4 regions of the Janthinobacterium sp. SUN137 genome follow, and region 3 is predicted to be linked to each of the others. Evidence: predicted binding sites of a transcription regulator. Region 3 holds the regulator's gene; each other region holds the start of a gene.

Region 1 (7,455 bases), 720 kb from region 3:
GCACTGGTGACGGGCGCATCGACACCGCGGCGCAGCATCATGCGCAAATCCTTCAGGCGCTGCTGTGCTTTCGAAAACGATTCGGGTTGCGTCGTGTCGGCGTAGACGATCAGGTAGAGCTTGCCGGACAGGTTGTCGATGACGGCCAGTTCTTCCGTCACCATCAGCTGGATGTCGGGCAGCTTCAAGTCGTCTTTCGGTGCGCCGCCGGCGAGTTTCTTCTCGATGTGGCGCACGGTGTCGTAGCCGAAGTAGCCGGCCAGGCCGCCGCAGAAGCGCGGCATGCCGGGGCGCAGGGCCACCTTGAAGCGCGACTGGAATTGTTCGATGAAGTCGAGCGGATTGCCTTCGTGTTCTTCGATCACGCTGCCGTTCTTGACGATTTCGGTGCGTTTGCCATAGCTGCGCAACACGGTCGTGGCAGGCAAGCCGATGAAGGAATAGCGGCCGAAGCGTTCGCCGCCGACGACGGATTCGAGCAGGAAGGTGTTCTTGCCGCCTTGTTGGGACTGTGCCAGTTTCAGGTACAGGGTGAGCGGGGTTTCCAGGTCGGCGAACGCTTCCGCGATCAGGGGGATGCGGTTGTAGCCTTGCTGGCCCAGCGATTTGAATTCGAGTTCGGTCATGTTTCTCTCCATGCCGTCAGGGTATGAGTGTGCATAGTGCACAAACCCTGCGGTGGGTTATCAAAAAACTTGCCGGGACACGCAACGTGCGCAACATGCGCAAACGACGTGTGTACAACCGGCAGCAATCGTAACGGCTCGGCCCTTAAGCCTGCCAGGATTGCCAGCGTCGCCAAAGCCAGGCCTCAATCGAGCCGGTTTGGGTGACATTGTGTTTTTTGATGAGAAACGTGTTCACGATATGGTGTTGGGTTTGGTCAGTATGCCGGTTAGTTTTGCATGCCAATAAAACGGGCTGCTTCGAGCAGTGTCTTTACTATACCATCGGAATCGGTATCGTGTATAGAGTGTCCGTGATTGTAGCCATACGGTACCGTCAGTACGGGACAAGCCGCAGCCCTGGCCGCTTGCGCGTCATTCGAGGAGTCGCCGATGGCCACCACTTTGGATGGCGGCAAGTCGAAGTCCGCGCACACTTGCAGCAGCGGCATGGGGTGCGGTTTTTTCTGCGGCAGCGAATCGCCGCCATAGACGATCTCGAAATACTGATCCAGGTTTTTCAGTTTCAGCAGGGGCAGGGCGAAGGCGATCGGCTTGTTGGTGACGCAGGCCAGGCGCAGGCCCGCCGCCTTCATCGCCGCCAGCCCCGCTTCGACCTCCGGATACAGGGTGCTGAACTGGCCGTTGATGGCCAGGTAGTGACGCTGGTAGCCCTCCATCGCCTGCTCGAAACGCTGTTCCACGCCGGCGTCATCGAAGTCGAGCGCCAGCACGGTGCGGATCAGGTTTTCCGAACCCTTGCCCACCATCAACTTGATGGCGTCGGCGCTGATGGGTGCCAGGTCCAGTTCGGCGCGCATGCCATTGATGGCGACATGAAAATCGGGCACGGTGTCGAGCATCGTGCCATCGAGGTCGATGATGGCGGCGCGCACGCCAGCCAGTACGTGGTCTTTCACCGTGCCCGCTTGCATCAGTTGCCCACCGTTTTGGCCAGTTCGGCGCGCATGGCGTCGATGACGGCCTTGTAGTCCGGCTTGCCGAAGATGGCCGAGCCGGCGACAAAGGTGTCGGCGCCGGCGGCGGCGGCAGCGGCGATGTTGTCGATCTTGATGCCGCCATCGACTTCCAGCATGATGTCACGGCCCGATTCGTCGATCATGCGGCGCGCTTCGGCGATTTTCTTCAGCGCTTGCGGAATGAAGGACTGGCCGCCGAAGCCCGGGTTGACGGACATGATCAGGATGATGTCGATCTTGTCCATCACGTGTTCCAGGTAATGCAGCGGCGTGCCTGGGTTGAAAACCAGGCCCGATTTGCAGCCATTGTCGCGGATCAACTGCAAGGAACGATCGACGTGATCCGACGCTTCCGGATGAAAGGTGATGATGTTCGCGCCAGCCTTGGCGAAATCCGGGATAATGCGATCGACAGGCTTGACCATCAGATGCACATCGATGGGTACTTGCACGTGCGGGCGAATCGCTTCGCACACCAGCGGGCCGATGGTCAGGTTCGGCACGTAATGGTTATCCATCACGTCGAAGTGGATGATGTCGGCGCCGGCGGTAACGACGTTGCGCACTTCCTCGCCCAGGCGGGCAAAGTCGGCGGACAGGATGCTGGGAGCGATACGGAATGTTGTCATGGTGAAGTAGCCAAAGGATAGAAAATGCGATTTGCGCTATTTTACGCCTGACGCCGTTACCATGCCTCATGAAGTACGGTGAAACACAGAATACGCATCGCGCAATGGCCAATGCGTCGCGCGCGACACACAATATGACTGGCAATGTCTGAAGAGGAATGACGATGGCGACTTATGAATTTACGGTAACGGTCAAAACGCAATATCTGCCCGATCAATCGGCACCGGACCAGGGGCGGCACGTGTTCAGCTACACGATCCGCGTCGTCAACACGGGCACGGCTGGCGCGCAACTGATTTCGCGCCACTGGGTCATCACGGATGCGAACAACAAGGTGGAAGAAGTGCGCGGCCTGGGCGCCGTCGGTCACCAGCCGTTGTTGCAGCCGGGCGAGCAGTTCGAATACACGAGCGGCACCATGCTGGGCACGCCGCAAGGCTCGATGCACGGCGAATACTTCTGCGTGGCCGAAGACGGCCATCAGTTCGAAGCGCCGATTCCCGAGTTCGTGCTGTCGGTGCCGCGCACCCTGCATTAAGGAAACGCCGGGGGGGGCTTGCCCCCTTATTTCAGTTTTTCGGTGGCGTCCTGCTCTTCACTGAGCTGCTTGCGCGCCGGCGGTGCGGGCTTTTTGCCCGAATACATGGTCCACCAGACTATAAATGCCAGCAAGAAGAACGCCACCAGCGCCTCTATCATCAAGATCCACATACCCATCCCTATGTTATTTACCCGCAGCCCATTTACCAGCCGTCTGTTTACACGCGGTAGTCTACCTGTTTCAATCGGCGCCGTCGCGCTTGTCTTGTCCGCCTGCACCACGCCGCCCGTCGCGCCGCCCGCTGCTTCCAGCGGCAAGGCGCCCGCCATTGCGCCGACCGTCGTCAAGCCTGTGCCTGCCAAGCCGGCCGATGCCAAGGATGCCACGGATGTGGCGGCGCCCACGTTCGTGCCCGCCAAGTTTGCCGCCTTGCCTGGCTGGGCCCGCGACGACATGCGCGCCGCCTGGCCCGCCTTCATGGCTTCGTGCGGCGTGCTGGTGAAGCGGCCGGACTGGAAGGAATCGTGCACGATTGCGCGCCAGGTCAATGCCGACAGCGACAAGGCCATCCGCCTGTTTTTCGAGACCTTCTTTGTGCCAAATCAAGTCGTCACCGCCGATGGCGCCAATACTGGACTGGTGACCGGTTATTACGAGCCATTGCTGCACGGCGCGCGCAAGCGCGGTGGCCCATACCAGACACCGCTGTACAAGGTGCCTGACGATCTGGTCTCGGTGGACTTGTCCGGCGTGTATCCGGAACTGAAAAATATGCGCTTGCGGGGCAAGCTGGTCGGCAAGAAGGTGATACCGTACGCAACCCGCGCCGACATCGAGCGCGCCACGTCCGTCACGGGCAAGGAATTGCTGTGGGTGGATGACGAAGTCGAGGCGTTCTTCCTGCAAGTGCAGGGTTCCGGGCGCGTGCAGCTGACCGATACGCAGGAAACCGTGCGCGTGGCGTACGCGGATCAAAACGGCCATCCGTACAAATCGATCGGCCGCTACCTGGTCGACAAGGGCGAGCTGACCCTGAGCCAAGCGTCAGCGCAGGGCATCAAGGCGTGGATCGCCGGCCATCCCACGCGCAAGGATGAATTGTTCAACGCCAACCCGAGCTATGTCTTCTTCAAGGAAGAGCGCTTGCCCGATCCGAAAGTGGGGCCGAAGGGCGCGCTGGGCGTGCCGCTGACGCCGCAGCGTTCGGTGGCTATCGATTCGCGCTTCCTGCCGCTGGGCGCGCCCGTGTTCTTGTCCACCACGCAAGCCAATAGCGAGATTCCCATGCAGCGCCTGGTGATGGCGCAGGATACGGGCGGTGCCATTCGCGGGCCGATCCGGGTCGATTATTTCTTTGGCTTTGGCGCGGAAGCGGCCGAGAATGCGGGCCGCATGAAGCAGAGCGGCGCCGTGTGGGTGTTGTTGCCGAAGCAGGCGCCGGCGCGCTGAGTTTCTCGCGGCGCCGGGCGGGGATTGCGCTAGCGCAAGGTTAGCGCAGGACCATGACGGGTAAATGGGTGTGGGCCAGCACTTTTTGCGTTTCGCTGCCCACGAACAACTTGTTCAAGCCCTTGCGGCCATGCGAGGCCATCAGGATGATGTCGCAATGGTAGGTTTGCGCCGCATTGACGATTTCATCGTGCGGGCTCGGCGATACGGCCACCACGCCTTCGAAAGGCACGCCGGCGTCACGCGCCGCTGCGCCGATCTTGTCGATGGCGCGTTGTGACGCTTCCTGCATCTGCTGTTCATACAGACTTGCGTCGAGCACGATGCCGCCGTCGGCCATCGGCGAGAACGGGAAGGGCTGCACCACGCTGATGGCGACCAGCTTGGCTTTGTTCAGCTGGGCGAAGGCGAGGGCGGTCTCGGCGGCTTTGTCGGACAACGGCGAGCCGTCGGTGGGAAATAAGATGGTGTTAAACATGGCGTGCTCCTCAAGTGATGTAAGACAGCTTATGGATTTACATCAATTAAAACCTTGATATAAATCAAACCTCGCAGGCTTTGGCGCGAATAGTGTCGCCAAGGCAATCTTTTAGCAGTGTATGCCCGTTCATCGCTTCAGGTGCGCACGCTACGCAGCGGCGTGCCCCACACCATGGCCACCGTCAACAGGATGCTGCCGGCCGCGATACAGGCCAGGCCATTGCGCACGCCAAAGTGTTCCGCGATCCAGCCGGCGGCCAGCGCGCCCAGCGGCGCCGTCGCCACCGTCAGGAAGCGCATGGTCGACGTCATGCGGCCCAGCATGGGGTCGGGCGTCACCTTCTGGCGCAGGCCCAGGTAGGGAATAAAGAACAGCATCACGCCGCAATCGAAAAAGAACATCAATATGGCATACGCCACGGCGCTGGCGGCCGCGCTGCCGAACAGTGCTGCCGGAATCGTCGGCGTCAGGGCAAAGCACACGGAGGTGGATGCCAGGCCGATCAGGATGATGCGGCCGGCGCCGTAGCGCTTTGTCAATGGCTTGACGATGAAGGCGCTGAGTAGCACGCCGGCGCCGCCCAGCATCTGCGTCATGCCCAGCACGCCAGGACTCATGCCCAGATCGCGCGTGGCGAACAGCACCGTCAAGGCCATGCTGGCGTAAAACAGGAAGTGCCAGATGCCGGCGCCCCAGGCCAGCGCGCGCAGCAGCGGCTCGCGCCACACGAACAGCAAGCCGTCGGCGATGTCGCGCAAAGCGTGCTTGTCGGATGGCGCCGGGCGTGGGTCGCGCACGCTCATGGCACGCAAATTGAAGACGGAAATCAGATAACCGCACGCCGTGCACAGGATGGCGACGGGCGCGGACAAGACCTGCACCAGCACGCCGGCCAGGCCGGGACCGATCAGGCGCGAAGCCGATTCGGTGGCGGCAAATTTCGACTGCGCATCGATCAAGCCATCGCGGCCCACTAGGAAAGTCAGAAACACCTGCTCGGCGCCGCCGCCCACGACGAAGCCCGTGCCGATGATGAACCCTACTATATATAACCACGGCATCGACAGCACGCCGCACCAGTAAGCCACTGCCACGCTGGCCAGGGCCAGGCCGGACATGCTTTCGCTGAACAGCATGATCGGGTGCTTGCTGCGCCGGTCCAGCAGCACGCCGACGGGCAAACCGAACAGGGCGAACGGCAGCGCCTGCAAGGCAACCAGCACGCCCATCTGTTCCGGCGTCGCATGCAGTAACAGCACCGCGCACAGGGGCAGGGCCAGTGAGGTGATCTGGGCGCCGAAGCAATTGAGGCCGTTGCTGAACCACAGGCGGCGGAAATCGACGCTGGCGGCGCTGCCGTCGCCGCGCAGGTAATGGGCGCAGTACTGGAAGAGGGAGGAGAAAATATCTTGCTCGATATGAAAATGATCAGGCTCACAATAATAGCAGCGCACCTGCCGCGCCGCTGCCGTTAGCCGCTACAATCGTTGTCACCGTGTTCATCCAGAGGAGACTATATGCAATACGAAGACTTGATCATCGATATCCAGGACAAAGTGGCGGTCATCCGCCTGAATCGCCCGAAGGCCTTGAATGCCTTGAACGACAACATGATGAATGAGCTGGGCAACGCCTTGCTGAAATTCGATGCGGATGACAATATCGGTTGCATCGTGCTCACGGGCAGCGAAAAAGCGTTTGCCGCCGGCGCCGACATCGCCGCCATGGCCGATTACACCTACCCGGACACCTTTACCCAGGGCTACATCAGCCGCAACTGGGAACATATCTTGCGCGTGCGCAAACCTGTGGTGGGTGCGGTGGCCGGCTATGCGCTCGGTGGCGGTTGCGAACTGGCCATGATGTGCGATTTCCTGATCGCCGCCGACAGCGCCAAATTTGGCCAGCCGGAAATCAAGGTCGGCGTCACGCCGGGCGCGGGCGGCACGCAGCGTTTGCCGCGCGCCATCGGCAAGGCCAAGGCCATGGATCTGCTGTTGACGGCGCGCACCATCGACGCCACCGAGGCGGAGCGCATCGGCCTGGTGTCGCGCGTCGTGCCGGCCGATAAGTTGCTGGAAGAAACCCTGTCTGCCGCCAAGACTATCGCCGCCATGCCGACCTCGGTGGCCATGATGATCAAGGATTGCGTCAACCGCGCCTTTGAAACCACCTTGACTGATGGTGTCGCCTACGAGCGCCGCTTGTTCCAGGCCGCCTTCGGTACGCCTGCACAAAAAGAAGGCATGCACGCTTTTTTGGAAAAGCGCTTGCCAAACTTCGACGGTCTTTGATATGATTCGCCTCCCCGATGAGACGCACTAGTTTGCGGCACAAAAGGGACAGCCTTCAGGGGCTGGGTAGTAAAAAAGAAGGTTGACGAAATGGCCGAAACGCTTCATACTCTTCCTTCTTCGCAGCTGACAAACACAACGCTTTGTCGATAGCGCGAAAGCAGTACCGAATACAGTTCTTTAACAATTAACAGTCGATAAGTGTGGGCATTTGATGTAAGTGCAGCAGTGATCTTCGGATTGCTGTAATACTTAAAATATATCAAATGTTCACAAGAAATAATGAAATAGGCGCTACGAAAGTAGTGGCCTGTCAGTTTTTTGAGTGAGCGACCCATCAGCAATGATGGTGCCGGTAAAACGGCAAAGTAACAGAGATTAAACTGAAGAGTTTGATCCTGGCTCAGATTGAACG
Region 2 (7,455 bases), on a different contig from region 3:
AGGTCGGCCGCCGCCAGGCTCGAATCGAGCAGGTTGGCATTGTCTTCCAGGCCGCCGTCGTGGTGGGCGAATTGCGCGCCGACCCGCTCGATCAGGGCGCGGTAGGTGGCGACATTGCCGCTGCGCCCGCCCACGCACAGGACGCTTTGATCGACGAGGCGGATCGGCATTTTCAGCTTGCCGCCCGTCGGCACTTCCAGCTTCGGCGCCGGTGGCGGCACGGCCGCGGCCGGACGTGGCTGGGCTTGCTTCAAATCCGCGATTTGCTGGCGCAATTCCTTTTCGCGCTCATCCATTTGCGTCAGGCGTTCGACCAGGCGCGTGCGCGATTCCAGCGCCGGGATGGCCGCCTGCAATTGCGCCAGTTCCGCGCGCAAGCCGTCGATCACGCTGTCCTTGCCGATCGCTTCGGCACGCGTGCGCAGCAGCACGGCTTCCTGGCGTTCCAGTTCGCCCGTTTTTTCCATCAGTGCGGCCTGGCTGCGCTGTTGCAGCTTGGCCAGTTCGTGCGTCAGGCGCGCATTTTCTTCCTGCAAGGCCGTAAACTTGCCCATGTCGGCGCGCACGCAGGCGCCGGCCTGGTGCTGGATCATGTGCAAGTCTCTGCACATCTGCTCTTCCAGCTCGGCGTCGCAGCGCGGGTGCGTCAGGCCGGCCCAGAAAGCGCCCGACACGTCGCCGTTGGCGACGGCCGTGCGCCACAGTTCGGCCACTTGTTCCGTCGTCTTGGCGCCGCGAAAGCGCAGGATCACGGGGGCGTAGCGGCGTTCGAGTTCCTTTTGCAGCGCTTCGGACAGGCGGTTGCGCGCGCCGCATTCCGTCACGGCGCCCACGTGCACTTCGTAGTCGTCGGCCAGCACGCGCCCGCCCGTCATCTTGCCCACCAGCTTGCGCAAGTATCCCAGGGGCAAGCCCACGCCGACCAGCGGGCAATGACAGGTATGCGACAGTTCCCACAGCCGGCGGCGGCGGGAAGCGAGCGCGGCCGGTTCGGCCCCGCCGCTGGAACAATTGCTGATGACGGGCAGGGACTGGTCTTTGTCACACATGGCGATATCCTGTTGGACGATGGGGATGGAAAAGAAATTATTGCGGCAGGGGCGAGGCGGGGCGCTTGGCGCTCAGCATGCGTGCCAGGCGCTCAAGCCAGCTGGTCCTGGGCGGCGCGGGCCGGTGCAGCGCCACCAGGGCGGCCCATTGCTGCGACAGTTGCTGGCAGGTCGCTTGCAGCACGGGGCCCAGGCCGGGCGAGTTTGACAGCACTTGCAGATGGCGTTCGATGACACCCGCCAGTTTCTCGCAGGGACTGCCCGCATGGTAGTGCGACATCAGGTGCAGCACGGCCGACAGCAGCAGTTCAGGCTGTTGGCCTTGCGGAGGAGGAAACATCGGGGAAGGTCGGTCGTTCGCCATCAAACACTCCTGTGCGGTGGTTTGGCTGGCTGCGCGCACGGGGCACGACTGGCTGGCGAGTGTGGTGACTGGCTGCCGTGCTGCTTCAGGCAGTCAGGATCAGCTTGTTCAATTGGGTGACGCGCAGGCGATAGATCTTGCCGCTGTGCTCAATCTCCACTTCGCGGCCCTGCTGCAGCAGCGCTTCGCTGGTGATGCGGCGCGCCGGCTGGGCCATGCTGACGGGAGGACGGACGTGGGCGGTAGCGGCATCCTGGATCAAGGCTGGTTTTGAGCTTTGCATGTTGGGCTTTCTTTGTCTCAGTTGAGAATGATTCGTATTTGCATTATTGTTGAATGTGGCCCGAAAAGCAAGGCTTATTTGTGCGGAATCCGCGCTTTTTTACGGTGGGACGGCAGCGTGGGAGCGAGTGCTGCGCAAAGGCGGCCGCTGGCGCGGCGCGGAAGGGGGCGGCAGCAAAAAAGACCCGGCAAGGCAGTGCGCCTTGGCCGGGTCAAGCCTGTGCCAAGCTTGAGGAAATCGGGATGGGGCTAGATGGTGGCCAGCAATTGCGCCGAGGCGCTGGCGGCCGCGGTGGTATCGGCCTTGAGCTTGGCGGCGGCCAGCTGCTTGGCGCGCGAACGCGACGGCGGCAGGCGGCGCAGGGTTTTCAGGGCGTCCGGATCCTTGATGCCGATGGTGCGCTGGTCAACCGTGATCAGGCCGATTTCATTGAAGGCGGACAAGGTGCGGCTGACCGTTTCCAGGGTCAGGCCCAGGTAGCTGCCGATTTCGTGGCGCGTCATGCGCAGGTTGAACAGCTTGCTCGAGTAGCCCATCTGCGCAAAGCGGTCGGCCAGCGAGACGAGGAAGCGCGCCACGCGGGCTTCGGCGCTGAGGGCGCCCAGCATGCCGATCATGGCTTGCTCGCGCACCAGTTCGCGGCTCATCACGCCGTACATGACATTTTCCAGTTCCAAGTGGACACGGCCCAGCGCCGTGAGTTTCTTGAACGGCAGCAGGATCAGGTCGCAGTCGGACAGGGCCACCGCTTCCGAGGAATAGTGGCGCGAGTGGATACCGTCGACGCCCAGCATGTCGCCCTTCATGGGAAAGCTGAGTACCTGCTCATTGCCGAACTCATCGATGAGCACGGTTTTCAGGAAGCCCGAATTGACGATGTACAGGGTGTCGAACGGCTGGCCGATCGTATGCACGCGCTGGCCCGTCTTGAATTGCACGTGCTGGAACAGCAGTTCGTCGGCGGCGATGGTGCAGGCGCTGGAGATATGCAGCAGGTCGCACACCTCCTTCAGGTTCGACCAGAGCCGGCCCTGGCGCTGGCGTCCCGCTTCCATCGGAGCGGAGGGGGGCAGCGATGGTGAGGCGGCGCGGGTGTCGGGCATTTGCGTGGACAGCATGTTCATCTCCTGGTGACAGGTAGTTCAGAGTTGAATGACGGGGTGCGCGGGACGGCGGGCAGGCGTGGGCCGGCGGCGCGCGTTCGGGCAGGTAATGCTCAATTCGCTGAAGACTTGCTGTGTGATGAAATAACTTTCCAGCAACTTGATTACTGGTTTCAGTATGCCAACAAGCGTATGCAATTAATATCAGCAGTGGCTGAATATGGCAGTAGGAGCTGTGGTAGATGAAGTAGGATTGTTCCTACAGTCGACGCGCGGGCGCGCGCCGCCGTATTCAGGTCTTGAAGGGGGAGAGCAGGCGGTGCGCCACGGCATACTGGACCATTTCAGACAGCGAACTCATGCCCATCTTTTGCATGATGCGCGTCTTGTGCGTACTCACCGTCTTGACGCTCAGATGCAGGTTGTTGGCAATTTCCGTGATCGACTTGCCTGCCACCAGCAGGGAAAAGACTTCGAATTCGCGGTCCGACAACTGTTTATGCAGCAAGCTTTCATTCGGCATCATGATGTTGAGCACGAGCTGCTCCGCCACCTCGGCGCTGATATAGGGACGTCCCGACGCCACCTTGTGGATGGCGCCCACGAGCTGGGTGCCCGCGCTTTCCTTGGTCAGATAGCCTTGCGCGCCGGCGCGGATGGCGCGCACCGCATATTGCTCTTCCTCGTGCATGGTGAGGATCAGGATGGACAGCTTGGGCGCCTCGCTGCGGATTTGCCGGATCAGGTCGACGCCGCTGCGGCCCGGCATCGACAGGTCGAGCAGCAACAGGTCGAAGCCGCCCTGGCGCACATGGTTGAGTACTTCAAAACCGTCGATGGCTTCACCCACGATGTCGATATCCGGCGCGCCGTCAAGGATGCGCTTCAATCCTTCACGCATGATGGTGTGGTCGTCGGCAATCACAATACGTATCATAGGCGGGCAATCTGGTGGCGTGTAATCTGCTCTGTCCGTCATCGGACAATCAAATGTTGAGAAACGAGAAACGTTGTCATTTTAACCGAAGCGGCCGCACTGTGCCTTTTCTTGAGATGTGCCGGTGCGACGGCCCCCGTGGCCATGTGACCCCTTATTTCGTCAGGGGTTCCTTGATCAGCCTATGCACCAGCACGGGCAATTTCGAGTGCGACAGCACCTTGTTGGTCACGCTGCCCAGCAGCAGCTGACCCCAGCCGCTGCGGCCATGCGAACCCATGAAAATCAGGTCGCATTGCTGCAATTGCGCCACTTCCACGATTTTCAGGGCGGGACTGTCGGAAAAGGCCGTCAATCCCGTCGCTTGCAAGCCCCGCTTGGCAGCCGCGTCGAGCACGGGTTGCCAGTGGTCGGCGCCCGCCTTGCGCATGGCGACGCGGTATTCCTCTTCGCTGGGATAGCTCGGCGGAATGATTTCGATGTACACCGGGTACTGGTACTCGGGCGCCACATACACGGCAAGGATGTCGGCGTGCATTTGTTCGGCAAAGGCAACGCCGGCACAGGCCGTCAAGTTGGAGACGGTGGAGCCGTCCGTGGCGATCAGAATTTTCTTATACATGGCAGGTCCTTTGGCAGTGACTCAGCGCGCGCAACGCCTCTCATTGTAGACGTCGCGGCAGCATTGTATTCATGTAAAGACTTGATAATTATCAATACTACTGCACCTTCAGTATAGACAACATTGGCAGAAAGATCGTGTTTAGCTGCGGCAGGGTCCGCCTGGCGCCGTTGTACAGGCGCTTGAGAGCAGGATTTCTTGTGTCGCGCGTGGTCTTGCACGCACGCCAATGGTAGTATTTCAAAATACAACAGCAGGAACACTTATTTCCTGGCGGAAAAGCTCTTGCGGACCCGCTTTGCACCAGGAAGCGCGTTTTGAGATTTACCAACAGGGCGGCGCCCTGCTACACTCGCACCATCGCAGCGGTATTGCCTCAAATCATCTTAATCGAGAAATTGTGGGTATCAGTCTGTAAAACGCACAGTTCAGGCGGAATTTTGACAAATTATGGAGAAGCAGGGATATGACCAACGCCGCTGATGATTTCGATGCATTATTCGATGAAGTATCCGCGCAAAGCGCGGCCGCAGCCACGCCGGCACCTGCCGCCGCGCCCGCTCCCGCCGTGATCGCGGATGACGATTTTGATGCGCTGTTCGACTCCGTGTCGGCCAGCGTCGCCGTACCGGCAGCCGCAGCGGCGCCGGTGGCTGCCGCGCCAGCCGCAGCGGAAGCGGCCCCCGTGGCCGGCGCCGACGCGCCTGGCGAAGCGGCCGACCCGGTCGACCAGTCCGACAAGCCGATGTTCGAGCGCCTGGGCGGCATCGTGCGCCTGCTGCACGATTCGCTGCGCGAACTGGGCTACGACAAGGCGTTGACGGAAGCGTCGTCGCAGATCGTCGACGCCCAGGACCGCCTGGAATATGTCGCCACCCTGACGGAACAGGCCGCCAACAAGGTCTTGAACACGCTCGACGAGGGCATGCCGGCGCAGGACGTGCTGTCGAAGAAAGCCAAGGACATGGACGGCCGCTGGACGGCGCTGTTCGACGGCAAGCTGAGCCTGGAAGAATTCAAGGCCCTGGCCGGCGATTCGCGCCAGTTCGCGCAAGCCGTTGCCGAAGCGACGGAAGCGGAAAAAGCCCGCTTGCTGGAAATCATGATGGCCCAGGACTTCCAGGACATCACGGGCCAGCTGATCAAAAAAGTGGTCAACATCACCAAGACGGTGGAAAACGAGCTGGCTCAGCTGCTGCGCGACAACGCGCCGGCCGAGGTGCGCGAAAAACTGGCGCAAAAGCCGGTGCCGCTGATGCAGGGCCCGTCCGTGCCGTCGGTGGCGCTGGACCAGGATAATGTAGACGACCTTCTTGCGGATTTGGGATTCTAATGGACGATATGCTCAAGGATTTCGTTGTTGAGGCGATGGATCTTGCGGTTAATGTTGAAGAGCACTTATTGCGCCTCGAGCGTGATCCTGACAACAAGGAAACACTGAATGCCGTGTTTCGTTCCTTCCACACCATCAAGGGTGGCGCCGGTTTCATGGGCCTGCCTGCGCTGGTGGCGGCCTGCCACCTGACGGAAAACCTGTTCGACGCCTTGCGCACGGGCGCCGCGCCCGTGACGCCGATCGCCATCGAGGCGGCGCTGCAAGCGTCCGGTTTCGTGGCCGACCAGCTGACGGAGCTGGCAAATGGCGCCGCGCCGGAAAGCTTGCCGGCCATGCCGGAAGAGCTGGAACACATCCTGACGAACGCCATCGAAGGCAAGGGCATGGACGCGCCTGCGCCTGCCGCCGCCGTGGTGGCGGAAGCGGCCGCGCCTGTTGCCGAGGTCGCTGAAGTGCTTGCGGCCGCGCCTGCCGCTGTCGTGACCACTGCCAGCGCCGATGGCCTGGACTGGGAAGGCATGTATAACGCCGTCGTGCCCGAGGGCAGCCGCGTCGCTGCCGCACCGGTGTCCGTCGTCGCCGCTGCGCCTGCCGTCGTGGCCGCCGCGCCTGCCGCTGCTGCCGCCGCCAAACCGGCCGCCAAGGCCTGGGATGGCGCCGAACGCCGCGAAGAGCGTCCGGAAGTGCGCCATGCCGCGCCCGTCAAGGAAGACAGCATCCGCGTCGACGCCGTCAAGCTCGACGCATTGCTGGAAGTGGCCGGCGAATCCGTGCAGGCCGCCAACCAGGCTGCCGTGCTGCTCGAGCGTTTGCTGCAATTCAAATTCGAAGGCCAGGCCGCCACCTTGATGGCGACCCTGGCGGAAACCCTGGAACGCGCTTCGCGTTACTCGACGGAACTGCAGCGGGCCACTCTGGCCACGCGCATGCAGCCCGTCGGCCGCCTGTTCCAGAAATTCCCGCGCCTGGTGCGCGAACTGGCCAAGGATCTGGGCAAGGATGTCGAACTGACCATCGAAGGCGCGGAGACGGAAGTCGACCGCGTGGTGGTCGACAGCCTGTACGATCCGCTCGTGCACATGCTGCGCAACTCGCTAGACCATGGCGTCGAATCGCCGGAAGCGCGCCTGGCTGCCGGCAAGCCCGCCAAATCGTATATTTCACTGAAGGCATGGCAGGAAGCCAACAGTGTCATGATCGTGCTGCAGGATGACGGCAAGGGCATGGACCCGGCCTTCCTGCGCAGCAAGGCCCAGCAAAAGGGCTTGATCAGCGAAAACGCGCAGTTGAGCAACGACGAATGCTTCCAGCTGGTGTTCCTGCCGGGCTTCTCGACCAAGGAAGTCGCGTCCAGCGTCTCCGGGCGCGGCGTGGGCATGGACGTGGTGAAAACGGCCGTGGAGAAAAACCGCGGCGCCATCCACATCGAATCGGCGCTGGGCAAGGGCACGAAGTTCGCCATCCGCCTGCCGATCGAACTGTCGATCGTGCCGACCATGCTCGTGTCGACCTCGGGCGCCGCGCTGGCGCTGCCGATGGCCGTGGTGCAGCGCGTCGTCGAATTGCCGGAAACCTTCATGGAAGTGGGCGGCGCGCCCGTGCTGAAAGACCAGGGCCGTCCATTGCCCGTGCGGTCGCTGGCCGGTTCGCTGGGCTACGAATCGTGCAGCGAACGCGTCGGCATTGTTGTCGCTGCGCCACAGCCGTACATTCTCGCCGTGGAAGCCGTCGATGGCACGGCCGACCTCGTGATCAAGCCGA
Region 3 (7,455 bases):
CGGATCCCGTCAAGTCCGTGCTGGGCAAGGCCAAGTTCGGCGCCTGCATGGCCTGTCATGGCGCCGATGCCAAGGGTAACCAGATGCTGGGCGCGCCAAACCTGACGGACAAGACCTGGCTGTACGGCGGCAGCGCCGACACCATCATGGAAACCGTACGCAAGGGACGCAGCAACACCATGCCGGCCTTCAGCGATTTCCTCGGCGAATCCAAGGTACACGTGCTGTCGGCGTATGTCTGGAGCCTGTCGAATCCGCAGGCACCCGCAAAGTAAAAATGGAACCTCAAGTCATCAAGATGTATGCGGCCCGCGAGCAAATCTACCCTCGCGAGGCCAAAGGACGCTACGCTACCTGGCGATGGGTATGCGTATGGCTTACCCAGCTCGCGTTCTACGGCTTGCCGTGGTTGACCTGGAATGGCAGGCAAGCCCTGCTGTTCGATTTGACCACGCGCAAGTTCTACATTTTCGGCGTCGTGCTGTGGCCCCAGGATTTCATCTATCTGGCGGCCCTGCTGATCATCTGTGCGTATTTGTTGTTCCTCGTCACGGCCATTGCCGGGCGGGTGTGGTGCGGGTTCTCTTGCCCGCAAACGGTATACACGGAAATTTTCCTGTGGGTCGAACGCCGCATCGAGGGCACGCGCAGCGCGCGCATGGCCCTCGACAAGCAGGGCCCCTCCGTGCGCAAGGCGTTCAAGAAGACGGCCAAGCACCTGGTATGGGGCGCCATCGCCCTGTGGACGGGCTTTACCTTTGTCGGCTACTTCACGCCGATCAAGGAATTGGCGCAGTCGGTGACCACGCTGAACTTCGGTCCCTGGGAATGGTTCTGGGTCTTGTTCTACAGCCTGGCAACCTACGGCAACGCGGGCTGGCTGCGCGAGCAGGTGTGCAAATACATGTGCCCCTACGCGCGCTTCCAGAGCGCCATGTTCGACCAGGACACTTTGATCATCACCTACGATGCCAAGCGCGGCGAACCACGTGGCGCCATGAGCAAGAAGGCCGGCAACAACGACAAGCTGGGCGATTGCATCGACTGTACCCTGTGCGTGCAGGTGTGTCCGACCGGCATCGATATCCGTAACGGCCTGCAGTATGAATGCATCGGTTGCGCCGCTTGCGTCGATGCCTGCAACAGCGTGATGGACAAGGTCGACCGGCCACGGGGACTGGTACGCTACAGTACCGACCATGCGATGGAAAACAACTTCAATTCGAAGCAGATACGCCAGCGCGCCATGCGCCCGCGCGTCTTGATCTACACTTCCATCCTGGCCCTGATCATCATCGCCGTGTGTACTTCGCTGGCCCTGCGCACGCCCCTGAAAATGGACGTGATCCGCGACCGCGGTTCCATGGGACGCGAAGTGGAAGACGGCATGATCGAAAACGTCTACCGCCTGCAGATCATGAACACATCGGAGCAAAGCCAGCATTTCAAAATCAGCGCTTCCGGCTTGCCGGGCCTGACCTTGCTGACGCGCGAAGAAGTGACCTTGCAGCCGACGGAAACGCTGGGTTGGCCGATCCGCCTGCGCGTGCCGCACGGCGTGGGAGAGAAGGGCTCGAACAAGATTGCGATCGAATTGCAATCGCTGGACGACCCATCGCTGCATGTGCGTGAAAGCGCGGTATTCATCGTGCCACGTTAACAAGGAAAGGCGGACGGGGACCGGGTGCCCTCGCCGCCGCCACGAAGTTGCAGGAAGGCCGGTCCCCATGCGGGGACTGGCTGATTAAACAGGAGAAATATCATGTCCGACAGTCTGAAACTGCAAGCACCCGTTGCACCGTGGTACAAGCATCGCTGGCCATGGCTGCTGATGATCGGCCCCGGCCTGTCCGTGGTCGTCGGCAGCTTCATGGGCTATATCGCGTTTACGCAGCCCGATGCGCTGGTGGTGGGCGATTATTACAAGCAGGGCAAGGCGATCAACCAGGATTTGAAGCGCGACACGATCGCCAGCGACCTGGCGATGGATACGCGCCTGTCGTATGACGTGGCGCAAGCGCGCCTGACCGGTTCCGTGCACAGCTTCGGCAAGGCCTATCAGGCGCCTTTGCAGCTGCACCTAGCGCATGCGACCCTGCCGGAAAAGGATATCAAGGTGCTGGTACAGCCCGATGCGGCCGGCAATTTTTCCGTGGCGCTGCCGATGCTCGAGCGCAGCCGCTGGCAAGTGCTGGTGGAAAACGACAAACGCGAGTGGCGCCTGTCCGGCATCTGGACCTGGCCGCTGCAGCGCAGCATCGCGCTGCATGCGGACGAGGAACTGTAAGTCTTATTTGCAGACGTCCGTGCCGGCCGTAATCGCCTTCAGTTTCGCCGGCTGCAGGATTTCAATTTCCCGGTTCGAGACGCGCAGCCAGCCTTCCTTCTTGAACTTCGACAGCAGGCGGCTGACGCTCTCGATGGTCAGGCCCAGGTAGTTGCCGATTTCCTCGCGCGACATGCGCAGCTGGAAATTGCTGCCCGAATAGCCGCGCGCTTCATAGCGCGACGCCAGGTTGACGATGAAGGCGGCAAAGCGCTGCGTCGCCTGCATATTGCCCAGCAACAGCATGACGCTTTGCTCGCGCGTGATTTCCTGGCTCATCATGCGGTGGAAATGGCGCAGCAGGGTCGGCATATTGCCCAGCAATTGTTCCAGGCTGGAAAACGGGATTTCACACACTTCGCTGTCTTCCAGCGCCACCGCATTACAGTGGTGGCGGTCGGCGCTGATGGCGTCCATGCCCAGCAGTTCGCCCGCCATCTGGAAGCCCGTCACCTGCTCTTCGCCGCCCGGATTGATCTGGTACGTCTTGAAATGCCCCAGGCGGATCGCATACAGGTTCTGGAACGAGTCGCCGATACGGAACAGCGAGGCGCCGCGCACGATCTTGCGGCGGCGGCCTATGATCTGGTCCAGCCTGTCCATGTCGCCCACATCGAGGCCCATCGGCAGGCACAATTGATGCATGCTGCAGGTCGAGCATCGCGCACGCAACGCCTCCACGTTCACGGTGGGCAAGGTTGGAGTGAGTAGCGCTTCAGTCATGTCGGTACCTTTTAGAAAATGCAACAACAAGTTTACTGCATACAGCCGCATACAGGGTTGCCGTATGCCAATTTCACCGTAAATTCGGCGAATAAACGACGTCCAGCCTTTAATTATATGGCAACATCGTCAAAAGCCCATCCGGGACGGGCAATTTGCGCGGCACCGCTTGCCAAGCTGGGGCATTGATAGGAAAATTCCTGACAGCATTATCTGCCGCCTGTGCCGCCCGGTACTGAAAAGGAAATCATGAAGCCTCTCGGCATTAAAGCAAAAGTCGCGCTGGCCACCAGCCTGACCTCGATCGCCATGATCGCGCTGGTCACCATGATCCAGGTGCAGCACATGCGCGACGACTTCACCCGAGTACTGCTGAGCCAGCAATCGTCCCTGATCACCCGCACCGCTGCCGAGCTCGACGACAAGCTGGGCATGCTGCTGCAGATCGTCACCCTGACGGCCCGACAGCAGCCGCCGGAATTGATCGCCCGGCCCGCCCAATTGCGCGAATACTATTCGCGCCGCTCGATGCTGGTGCTGTTCGATGACGTGCTGGTGCTCGACGCGCATGGCGCCGTCGTGGCCGACATGCCGGAGGTAGCGGGGCGCGCCGGCATCAACGTCGCCGAGCGCGAGTATTTCCAGACCGTCCTGCGCACACGCCAGCCCATGATCACCGAACCGATGCTGGGCAAGTCGAGCGGCATGCCCATCGTGCAGATGGTGGCGCCCGTGCTGGCCGCCGATGGCCAGGTGGCCGGCGTGGTGATCGGCGTGCTGCGCCTGTACAAGGACAACCTGCTGGGCCGCCTGCGCTCGGAAAAGATCGGCAAGAACGGCTATTACTTCATCCTCACGCGCGGCGCCGTGCCGCGCTACGTGCTGCACCCCGATACCAGCCGCTTGCTGCAACCGCGCAAGCCGAACGCCAACCTGACGACGACCCAGCTGCTGAAGGAAGATGGCGAAGGCAGCATGGTCAGCACCAACAGCCGCGGCATCACGGCCGTCAACAGCTTCAAGCGCCTGAAATCCGTGAACTGGCTGCTGGCCGCCTCGCTCCCCGTCGAAGATGCCTTCGAACCGTTCGATGGCGTGCTGTACCGGCTGGTGCTGTGGAGCATCCTCGCCTCGCTGCTGGCCGCCTTTGTTCTGGGCTGGGTCACCGTGCGCCTGCTGTCGCCGCTGGTGCGCCTGCGCGACACCCTGCAAGCCCTGCGCACCAGCGGCAGCCGCTTCACGCCCGTGCCGGTGCAGCAGCGCGACGAGATCGGCGAACTGACGGAAGCGTTCAACGGCCTGATGAGCGAACGCGACCGCCTGCAGCAGGAACTCGAATCGCGCGCGGCGGAGCTGGAACAGGAACGCGACCGCGCTGAGGCGGCCAACCGCGCGAAGAGCGATTTCGTGGCCAACATGAGCCATGAAATCCGCACGCCCCTCAATGCCGTACTGGGCATGGTGTATTTGCTGGGCAATACCAGGCTCGACACGGAACAGCGCAAGTATCTGACCATGGTCAGAGTGGCGGGCCAGTCGCTGCTGGGCATCCTCAATGACGTGCTCGACTATTCGAAGATCGAGGCGCGGCGCATGGAGTTGTCGCCCGTCGAATTCGACCTCGATGAAGTCATGAATACCCTGGCCACGACGATGACGATGAATGCGGGCGAAAAGGAGCTGGAACTGGCCATCGCCGTCGAGCCCGACGTGCCGCGGCGCCTCGTGGGCGACGCCCAGCGCCTGCAGCAAATCCTCGTCAACCTGGCCGGCAACGCCATCAAGTTCACGGAGAGCGGCGAAGTGGTGGTGGCCGTCAGCCTGGCCGAGAACGAAAACGGCCGCGCCTGGCTGCGCTTCGAAGTGCGCGACACGGGCATCGGCATGACGGAACTGCAGCAACAGCAGCTGTTTGCCGCGTTTTCCCAGGGCGACCAGAGCATCACGCGGCGCTTCGGCGGCACGGGCCTGGGCCTGGCCATCAGCAAGCAGCTGATCCACATGATGGGCGGCGACATCGCCGTCGCCAGCAGCGAAGGCAAGGGCAGCCGCTTCTGGTTCAGCGTGCCCTTCGAAATGCTGGCGCAGCCGGCCGAAACGCGGCGCACGCCGGCGCTGGGCCAGCTGCGCCTGCTGGTGGCCGACGACAACCGCACCACGCGCGAACTGATCGTCAAGCTGATCGAGGCGTGGGGCTGGCTGGCCGACGAAGTGGACTCCGGCTTTGCCGCCATCGAGCTGTACCGCGAACGCCTGGCGCAGCAGCAACCGTACGACGTGGTGCTGGCCGACTGGCACATGCCCGTCATGGACGGTCTGGCCACGGCCAAGGCCATCCGCCAGGCGGCCAGCGGCCAGCGCCAGCCCATCGTGGTGATGGTCAACGCCTTCGCCCGCAACCACCTGGAAGAAATCTCCAGCGCGGCCGAGGCCGACGTCGTGCTGATGAAGCCGATCACGGGATCGAGCCTGTTCGACGCCCTGCACCAGGCGCTGATCGCCAAGGACGACGGCGGCGAGCAACGCATGCTGCACCAGCCGCTGGGCACGGAACTGGCCGGCGTGCATTTCCTGCTGGTGGAAGACAATCATTTGAACCAGGCCGTGGCGCGCGGCATCCTCGAACACATGGGCGCCACCCTGGACGTGGTGGGCGACGGCTTGCAAGCCGTGGAACGGCTGCGCACGGAAGCGCTGCGCTACGACATCGTGCTGATGGACATGCAGATGCCCGTCATGGACGGTTTCAGCGCCACCCACATCATCCGCACGGAACTGCGCTTGCACCTGCCCGTGATCGCCATGACGGCGGGCGTGCTGGCGTCCGAGCGCGAGCGCTGCATGACGGCCGGCATCAGCGATTTCATCGCCAAGCCCGTAGTGGTGGAAGAAATGATGGAAGTCATCCTGCGCCACCTGCCCAAGCGCCCGCAAGTACAGACGGCCGAGCCGGCACGCATCGCCGATGAAGAAGTGTTTTCCATGGCGCCGCTGATGCGCGTGATGGGACGCGATGCGAAGGGGCGCGGCGTGCTGCGGCGCATGGTAGAAGACGCGCTGAACAAGGGCATGACGCCCGTGCGCGACGCCGAAACGGCGTTGCAGGCGGGCCGCCACAGCGACGTGGCGCGCATCCTGCACAGCGTGCGCGGCTCCGTCGGCACCCTGGGCACGAAACGCCTGATCCGCGCCGCGTTCGCCACCGAGGAAGCCATCGATGCGGGCCGCCTGGACGAGGTGCCGGCGCTGCTGGCGCACACGGCGCAGGAACTGGAACAGGCGCTGGCGGCGGCGGCGGATTGGTTGTCGCGCCTGCAGGATTAAATCAGGCGGGCACGCCCAGAATCACGCTGGACGCCTTGAAGATGGCCGTCACGTTGCTGCCAAGCTCGATGCCCAGGTCGGTGCTGCTCTGGTTGGTGATGATGGCGGCAATCGTGCCGCCGCGCGGCAAGTCCAGCACCACTTCCGTGTTGACGGCGCCCGTCTGCACGCGCGTCACGACTCCGGCCAGCTGGTTGCGCGCGGAAAAACGCGCGCCCTGGCTGTCCGTCACGAGGATGATGGATGACGCCTTGATCAGCGCAAACGCTTCCGCGCCCGGCACCAGGCCCAGGCTCGCGCTGCTGCCCTGCGTGACGATGGCCACGATGTGCTGGCCACCGGGCAATTCCAGGGTGACTTCATCGTTGACGGCGCCCTGTTTCATTTCGGCCACCTTGCCCAGGAATTGATTGCGTGCCGTGGTTTTCATGGCCATTCTCCGTATGAGTAAAAGATCGTCGGCGATGCCTTCCGCCTGGCTGCCCAGCTGGCGCAGATAGCGGGCATGCTCGCGCTCGATGATACGGAAATTGTCGACCAGCTGGCGCCCCCGTGGCGTCAGCCGCGTGCCGCCGCCGCCCTTGCCGCCCGTCAGGCGCTCGACCAGCGGTTCGCCAGCCAGGTTGTTCATCGCGTCGATGGCGTCCCAGGCCGCCTTGTAGCTCATCTTCACAAGCTTGGCCGCCTGCGTGATGGAGCCGCATTCGGCGATGGCGCCCAGCAATTCCACCCGGCCGGCGCCGCCCAGGTGTTCTCCGCCCACCGTCATCCATACCGAGCCTTGCAGGCCGATTTCCGCTGCCGCTGATTTATCCAATGCGTTCACCCAATGCCTTATTTTCTTCCATGCTGTCAATTTGTCCGTCACGCAAGTAAAGCACATGTTCACCCAGAATGCGCGCATCTTCCGGATCATGTGTGATCAGGATCATGGGCACGTCCAGGCGCTGCTGCCACTGGCTCAACTCCAGGCGCATTTTGACACGCAGGGCCGGATCGAGGGCGGCAAACGGCTCGTCGAGCAGCAGCGCGGCCGGTTCGGCCACGAGCGCCCTCGCCAGCGCCACCCTTTGGCGCTGGCC
Region 4 (7,455 bases), on a different contig from region 3:
ATGGTTTGCGTATTGCCGGTCTGCATGCGCTTGCCGTTGACTTCCAGGTACAGGTCCAGATCCTGCTCGTCGATGACTTCATCGCGCGTCACCAGCCATGGGCCGACGGGGCCGAAGGTGTCGCAGCCCTTGCCCTTGTCCCACTGGCCGCCCCGCTCCAGCTGGAACGAGCGCTCGGAAATGTCGTTGACGACGCAATAGCCGGCCACGTATTTCAGGGCGTCCTCTTCGCTCACGTATTGCGCGCGCGTGCCGATGATCACGCCCAGCTCCACTTCCCAATCCGTCTTTTTCGAACCTTTTGGCAGCACGACATTGTCGTCCGGGCCATTCAGGCAAGTAATGGCCTTCATGAAGACGATGGGTTCGGCCGGGATAGCCATGCCGGCCTCGGCCGCGTGATCCGCGTAATTGAGGCCGATGCCGATGAACTTGCCGACTTTCGCCAGCGGCACGCCGAAGCGTGGATTGCCGCGCACCAAAGGCAAGGTCTTTTCGTCGAGCTTGGCCAGCTTGCGCAGGGCCTTGTCGGACAGTTGTGCGCCATCAATATCGGCGATCACGCCGGACAGGTCGCGCAGTTTGCCTTCTTCATCGATCAGGCCCGGTTTTTCCTTGCCTGGACGTCCATAACGAACGAGTTTCATAGTCTTCCTTGGAGTTGATCATTGCCGCTGTGCAGGCTGCCATTTTACCGGATGGCCCGGCACGCCTGCAGCGGTGAATGAAAAACATCGCAAGTCCTGGCAATTGCAAGGCCGCCAGCACGCCAAACGCCGCCTGGTACGCCTGCGGCGGATACTGCTGCTGGCTGTTCAGGGGCCAGCAGCCGAGGATCAGGCCAAAGCCCGCCTGCACCAGGAAGGCGCCCGTGAAAATGAGCAAATTCAAACAGGTGGCCGCCCTGCCCGTCAAACTGGCCGGCATGCTTTGCGCAACGATCGCATACTCGAGGCCCGTCACCGTGCCCAGCAGGGTAAATAGCACGGACAGCAAAGGCAGGCTGGGCACCACATTGCACGCCATCGCCACTTGCACGGCGACAAACAGGACGATGCCCACGCCCGCCACTTGCATGGGTGCAATACCGCGCCGCGCCGCGCATTCCGTCAGCATGCCCATGCCGATGGCGCCGAAGATGACGGCCGCCATGCCCAGATACAACAAATACGCGACATTGTCGTCGGACAAGCCGCCCACGTCGGCCAGCCAGCGCCCCACCCACAAGCCCTGCACGCCAAAGAACACCGTGTGCGGCAGCAGGATCAGCGCGATGGTGCGGCGAAAGGCCCTGTCGCCATACACGCTCCAGACGCTGACCTTGTTCCTCGCCGCGGCGGGTGCAGGCTGGGCCGGCGACAGCAGGCGGATCAGCAAGCCGATGGCCAGCGCCGCCAGCGCCAGGCCCAGGAACACGCCGCGCCAATCCGTGTAGTGCAGGGCCAGCTTGACGGGCATGGTGGCCGTGGCCGCCCCCAGGCCGCCCACGGCGATCAGATAGCCATGCACGGAAGGCAGGCGAGCTGGCGCGATGGCGCACGAGACCGCTTTCACGGCGGCCATGAAACAGCCGCCCAGGCCCGCCCCCATCAAGGCGCGCGCCCACATCAGTCCGGCAAAGCTGTGGCCCCGGCTGAACAGCCACACGCCCAGGGCCGCCAGCGCCAGCAGCCACAGTTGCACCGTGCGGGGGCCGTAGCGGTCCAGCGCCATGCCGACCGGCAATTGCACCAGCGCAAAAGCGAGAAAAAAGGCGCTGGTCAGCAGGCCCAGCTGGGCTGGCGTCAGGGCGATGGCGCCCAGTAATTCGGCCGTCAGCACGGCATTCACGCCGCGCAACAGGCACGACAAGTAGTGCCCGAGTGCGAACGGCAGGAACACCAGGCAAAACACGGCCGCGCCGGAGCGGGCAGGCGCGCCGTGGCCGTGCATGCTCAGGCGGCCTGTGCCAGGCGGATGATTTTATGCGGCACCTGCGGCACCGGGTCATCCGTTTCAAAGAAAAACTTGTCCTGGCCAAAGGCCGGCTTCAAATCGTCCAACCACGTCGCTTCCGCATCGAACTTAGCATAAAACGGCCGGCGCACCCAGTCCGGGTTGCGCGCCTGCAAAAATTGCAGGGCAAATAGTTTTTCGCCATGGATGGTGACGATGCCATCGATGACGATCTTGCCGGGAAACGCGCTCATGGAAGGCCCGCGCACCGTGCGCGACAGACCGGACACCATCTGGTAGGCGGCCTGGAAAATCTCGTGCGCCTTCGCCAGGGGCAACTCGAAATAGCTACGCGGGCCCGTGTCCCGTTCGACAAACATGTAATACGGAATCGCCCCCAGGCGCGTGCCCGCCTGCCACAGCTCGGCCCAGCTAGCGGGGTCTTCGTTGATGTGGCGGATCAGCGGCCCCTGCATGCGCAAGGTGGCGCCCGTGGAAATGATGCGCTTCACCGCTTGCTGGGCGATGTCCTGGCGCAACTCGACGGCATGGCTGTAATGGCCCATCACGGCCAAGTTCTTGCCCGCCTTGACGATACGCTCGAACAGGCGCATCAAGTCGTCCGCATCGCGGTCCGAGACGAAGCGCTGCGGCCAATACGCCACCGCCTTGGTGCCGATGCGGATGTTCTGGATATGTTCCAGGCCCGGCGCCAGCAGCGGCTCCAGGTAGGCAGCCAGTTGCCGCGTATTCATGATCATCGGGTCGCCGCCCGTGATCAGCACGTCCGTCACTTCCGGATGCAGTTTCAGGTAGGCGACCAGCTCATGCGACTCATGCGCATCGAACTTCATGTCGTCCATGCCGACGAACTGGGGCCAGCGGAAACAGAAGGTGCAATACGCGTGGCACGTCTGTCCTGCGCTGGGGAAAAACAGCACCGTTTGCGCATATTTATGCTGCAAGCCGCGCACGGGCGCATCGTTGACCCGGGGCACGTTGTGCGTCATCTGCCCGGCCGGATGGGGATTCATGCCCAGGCGCAAGCCATGCACATAGGCATCGATAGCGGCCTTGTCCCTCTGCACCAGCACCAGCTCGCGCAGGTGCGCGTACTGTTCGGGCGCCAGCATGTCGCGGTGGGGAAAGACGAGGCGATAGATGGGGTCGTCGGGGATGTTGTTCCAGTCGATCAACTGGTCGAGCACATAGGCATTGGTGCGAAACGGCAAGACGTGCGACACCACTTGCACGGCTTCGCGCTGCTCTTCCGGCAGCCATTCCCACTGCCGCGCCTGTTGTATGGTGTGCCGCGTATACGGCTTGAACTTGGGTGAAAACGGCTCGGTAATGGGTGCGGACACGATCGGCTCCTTGCCAGTAAACAGCGATAACTTCCTTGAAACCAGCCCTATCCCGGCCAATTCCAGCCTCTTCCTCTGCCATGCCTTGCCAGCTTGGCATGCTGTGAAAGTCATCATAGTTCTTGCCGCTCGGAACCAAATTGTTACATATCAACAAGCCGTCGATACGTTGCAAGCTACCGACAAGCAACACCTTAGTTTGTGCCATCGCAATTTGCGGGAAGCGTCGGCGACGTAAATTACGACTTGGCAACATATCCCTCGATATCACAAGGAGCTTTCATGAAACGCTTATTCACGGGTAGCCTGCTGTGCCTGGCATTTGCCGGTGGCAACGTCAGCGCCGCGGTCGAACCAACGGAAAAAGACGCCATCGCCATGGCCGAACGGGGTGCCGCCTTCATGAAGGCGCATGGCAAGGAAGAAATGATGAAAAAAATCACAGCGAAAGACCCGGACTTCGTGCAGGGCTCGCTGTATGTGGACATGCGCGACATCAAGACGGGCATCGTGCTGGCCCACCCCATCAATCCTTCCATCGTGGGCAAGGATTTGACGGATGTGCCCGATGCGAATGGCAAGAAATATCGCCGTGAAATCATTGAGTTGGCGCAAAAACAGGGCAAGGGCTGGGTCGATTATCAATACAAGAATCCCACCACCGGCAAGATCGAACCGAAGACCACCTACATCCTGCGCGTCAACGATGTGGTGCTGGAAGCGGGGATCTACAAAAAATAGGGCAAGGGCGGCGCGCATGCACACCGCGCGCCGCCTGCGGTTTGAACGGCCATCGCCAGGAGTCGAGCATGCTCAATCAATTACGCATAGGGCCAAAATTATTGCTGGCACCCACCCTGGTCTTGCTGTTGCTGATACTCAGCTCGACCGGCGCCTGGTATGGCATGGTGCGGCAAAATGCCTCGCTGGAAAACATGGTGCGGGTGCGCATCACGCACCTGAAGGCAGCCGCCGACGTACTGGGGGACGCCAAGCATGTGCACGGCAATATGTACCAGTTGCTGTCGTGGACGAATGGCAGCTTCGCCAAGGCCCGCCTCGATACACTGGAGCAACAGATCAAGGCGCGCCACGCGGCCATCGGCACCCAGCTGGCCTCGCTGCGCGCCACGGCCACGGGCGCCGAACTCACCCTGGTCGATGCGGCCATCACAGCACTGGCCGGCTATCGCAAGGCTGTGCTGGAAACGATGGAAATGGCGCAGATGGACCAGTCGATCGCCACCAATTCCATGCTCAAGGCGGAAACGCAGTTCGGCCAGTTCAATACGCAGTTGGCGCAACTGTCCGCGCTGGAAACGACGCTCAGCAGCCAGGCCCATGCGACGGCCAGCGCCGAGTTTCGCACCCTGTGCTGGAGCTTGCTGCTGACCGTCCTGCTCTCCATCCTCGTCTCCATCGTGGTGACCATGCTGGTGCGGCGCGCCATGCTGGTGGAAATCCGCGGCATTGCCGACGCCGTGCAAGACTTGGCGGCGGGCAAGCTGATGGCCGGCGCGCCCAAGCAGGGCAATGACGAAATCGCCGCCACCTCGCGCGTGCTGGACCAGACCATCGCCCACCTGAATCAGACCTTGCGCACCATCATGGGCGCCGTGCAATCGATCGACACGGCCTCGCACGAAATCGCCACCGGCAACCTGGATCTGTCGGCGCGCACGGAAATGCAAGCCAGCTCGCTGGAAGAAACGTCGAGCGCCATGGAAGCGCTGACGCAAGCCGTCAATGACAACGCCGACAACGCCCAACTGGCCTGCGAGCTGGCGGGGCAGGCATCCACCCTGGCCGTGCAAGGGGGCGTGTCGATGCAGCAAGCCGTGACGACGATGGCGACAATACGCGCCAATTCGCGCCAGATCGTGGATATTATCGGCGTGATCGACGGGATTTCCTTCCAGACCAATATCCTCGCGCTGAATGCGGCGGTGGAAGCGGCGCGCGCGGGAGAACAGGGCCGCGGCTTTGCCGTGGTGGCGTCGGAAGTGCGCACCCTGGCGCAGCGCTCGGCGCAAGCCGCCAAGGAAATCAAGACCCTGATCGCCACGTCCGTCACCACTATCGATGGCGGCAGCGTGGCCGTGCAGCAGGCGGGCGACAGCATGGGCGCCATCGTGGCCTCGGTGCAGCAAGTCAATGAGATCATCCAGCGCGTGAAACAGGCCAGCGCGGAGCAGGCGTCGGGCATCACGGAAGTGAACCAGGCCGTCACGCAAATGGATGACGTCACCCAGCAAAATGCAGCCCTGGTGGAACAGGCGGCAGCGGCGGCGGCCAGTTTGCAGGACCAGGCCGTCAAATTGTCGGCGGCCGTGGCCGTGTTCACCCTGGATGAGCGCCCCGCCTCACCGGCTGGCCACACCGAAGACGAAGCATTCCAGCATCCGGCCAGCCCCGCCAACGGAGAAGGCAAGGACCGGCGCGCATTGCACAGCCCGCTGCGCGGCATGCCCGGCCGGCATGGCGCCAACGATGCATCGCGGCGCCGGCGCAGCTAGACGGCGGGCGCGCGCAGCGGTTTACTCAGATAGGGCGAGCCGGCCAGCACGAAGCGCCACGGCGTGTCCATCGCCCTGGAAATGCCGATGCGCGGCCCCGTTTGCACCGTGACATCGCCTTCGCGGGCCAGCAACAGGAACGGCGGCGCGTCCAGTGCCAGCCGGTTGTGCAGGTGGCTCACGCCCAGCGCCTGGCACACCTTGCCCGGTCCCGAGCACAGCAGCCGCTCCCCCTCGACGCCGCGCCGTTCGCGCATCGTATCGAGTCCCTCCACAGGTTCGATCGCGCGGATCAGCACGCCCGCGCCATGCCCCGCTTCGCGGCACACAAAGTTCAGGCACCAGTGGATGCCGTACGAGCGGTAGACATAGGCGTGCCCGGGCGGGCCGAACATGGCCGCATTGCGCGGCGTCATGCCCCCATACGTGTGCGAGGCAGGGTCCAGCCGGTCATACGCTTCCGTTTCCACGATGCGCCCGCCCACGCCGTCGACCAGCACGGTCACGCCGATCAGCTGGCGCGCCACGCTGCTGGAATCGTCCGCGAAATCGATACCCGCAAGGATTTTTTTCATCAGGCAATTGTACTGCCGCGCATCCGGCCGCACGCTTTGCCTCGCCTTGAAAACAAATAAAACTTGGTTTTTTCATCATGGATACCGGGATGGGCAAGGTCGTAAAATGATGAAAATCACGGCTGGACCGGGCCAAAACGGGGATTTTTTCCAGAATATATTGCAGATATGAACTATTGCTATGCATAAACAGCGATAATCGTCGGGCACTGCGCCAGACGCTCATGAAGCGGGCAGCGGCAGCGCGCGACAGAATAAGCACCGGGCACAAAAATGATGATGAAAGCGTGATGATGAGAGCGGCAGCGCAAAAGCAGATAGAGCAGGAAGATCCGGTTGACGCCTTGATGCGTTCCATCCGTATCCCGCCGCGTCCCAGCCTGCTGGTCGACCTGCAGCGCGAACTGGCGGAACAGGACCCGTCGCCGCGCCGCATCGCGCGCATCATCGCCGACGACGTCGGCATGTCGGGCGCCCTGCTGAAATTGGCCAATTCGCCGTTCTATGGCGCCGCGCGCAAGGCCAAGTCCGTCGAGCAAGGTATCAACTTTCTCGGCATCAACCAGTGCAGCGCCATGATGACGGGCTTGCTGGCGCGCCAGGCGCTGGAAGCGGAAGGCGTGGAACTGACCAATTTCTGGGATGTGTCGGCCAAGCGCGCGCGCGCCCTGGTATTTACCTCACGCAAGCTGCGCATCGCCCCGCCCGACATCGCCCACACCTTCGGCCTGTTCTGCGACATCGGCGTGCCCCTGCTGATGAACCGCTTTCCCGACTACGTCAACACGTACGCGGCGGCCGCCAACGATGCGCACAATTGTTTTACAGCACTGGAAGACGCACGCCACCAGACCAACCACGCGGCCATCGGCTGCTTGCTGGCGCGCAACTGGGGCCTGTCTTCCGACGTCTCGTGGGCGATCTTGCACCACCACGACTACACGGTGCTGGCCGACCCGTCCACGGACGACGCCATCCGCTCGCTCGTCGCCCTGTCGCTGCTGGCCGAAAAGGGCATTCAGCGCTACCATGGCAACAGTACCTCGCTGGAGTGGGACAAGGGCG

Evidence for each region. Region 3 encodes FNR, which switches genes on or off when oxygen is low (the NO sensors DNR and NnrR bind a similar motif). Its sites were predicted from a motif close to TTGATNNNNATCAA; they were not measured.
Region 1: O3298_RS24010 (universal stress protein) is a predicted target of FNR. The motif match lies at 4,798-4,811, and genes of this name have one in related genera.
Region 2: O3298_RS02515 (universal stress protein) is a predicted target of FNR. The motif match lies at 4,440-4,453, and genes of this name have one in related genera.
Region 4: O3298_RS06405 (KamA family radical SAM protein) is a predicted target of FNR. The motif match lies at 3,440-3,453, and genes of this name have one in related genera.

Annotation. Positions count from the first base shown of each region.
Region 1 is NZ_JAPWHZ010000004.1:779,942-787,396, forward strand. Features, by position in the region: gene trpE (anthranilate synthase component I) at 1-626, opposite strand, end outside; gene O3298_RS23985 (phosphoglycolate phosphatase) at 896-1,600, opposite strand; gene rpe (ribulose-phosphate 3-epimerase) at 1,600-2,274, opposite strand; gene apaG (Co2+/Mg2+ efflux protein ApaG) at 2,439-2,813, shown strand; gene O3298_RS24000 (hypothetical protein) at 2,840-2,986, opposite strand; gene O3298_RS24005 (murein transglycosylase A) at 3,081-4,265, shown strand; gene O3298_RS24010 (universal stress protein) at 4,306-4,743, opposite strand; gene O3298_RS24015 (MFS transporter) at 4,881-6,200, opposite strand; gene O3298_RS24020 (enoyl-CoA hydratase) at 6,264-7,040, shown strand.
Region 2 is NZ_JAPWHZ010000001.1:538,657-546,111, reverse strand. Features, by position in the region: gene O3298_RS02540 (DUF2325 domain-containing protein) at 1-1,049, opposite strand, end outside; gene O3298_RS02535 (hypothetical protein) at 1,087-1,413, opposite strand; gene hemP (hemin uptake protein HemP) at 1,499-1,696, opposite strand; gene O3298_RS02525 (Crp/Fnr family transcriptional regulator) at 1,945-2,751, opposite strand; gene O3298_RS02520 (response regulator transcription factor) at 3,092-3,736, opposite strand; gene O3298_RS02515 (universal stress protein) at 3,891-4,358, opposite strand; gene O3298_RS02510 (protein phosphatase CheZ) at 4,825-5,691, shown strand; gene O3298_RS02505 (chemotaxis protein CheA) at 5,691-7,455, shown strand, end outside.
Region 3 is NZ_JAPWHZ010000004.1:62,986-70,440, forward strand. Features, by position in the region: gene ccoP (cytochrome-c oxidase, cbb3-type subunit III) at 1-275, shown strand, start outside; gene ccoG (cytochrome c oxidase accessory protein CcoG) at 278-1,660, shown strand; gene O3298_RS20740 (FixH family protein) at 1,763-2,287, shown strand; gene fnr (fumarate/nitrate reduction transcriptional regulator Fnr) at 2,291-3,049, opposite strand; gene O3298_RS20750 (response regulator) at 3,299-6,373, shown strand; gene O3298_RS20755 (TOBE domain-containing protein) at 6,375-7,142, opposite strand; gene O3298_RS20760 (sulfate/molybdate ABC transporter ATP-binding protein) at 7,183-7,455, opposite strand, start outside.
Region 4 is NZ_JAPWHZ010000001.1:1,408,412-1,415,866, forward strand. Features, by position in the region: gene O3298_RS06395 (fumarylacetoacetate hydrolase family protein) at 1-647, opposite strand, end outside; gene O3298_RS06400 (MFS transporter) at 592-1,932, opposite strand; gene O3298_RS06405 (KamA family radical SAM protein) at 1,935-3,299, opposite strand; gene O3298_RS06410 (cache domain-containing protein) at 3,582-4,040, shown strand; gene O3298_RS06415 (methyl-accepting chemotaxis protein) at 4,109-5,815, shown strand; gene O3298_RS06420 (DNA-3-methyladenine glycosylase) at 5,812-6,390, opposite strand; gene O3298_RS06425 (HDOD domain-containing protein) at 6,681-7,455, shown strand, end outside.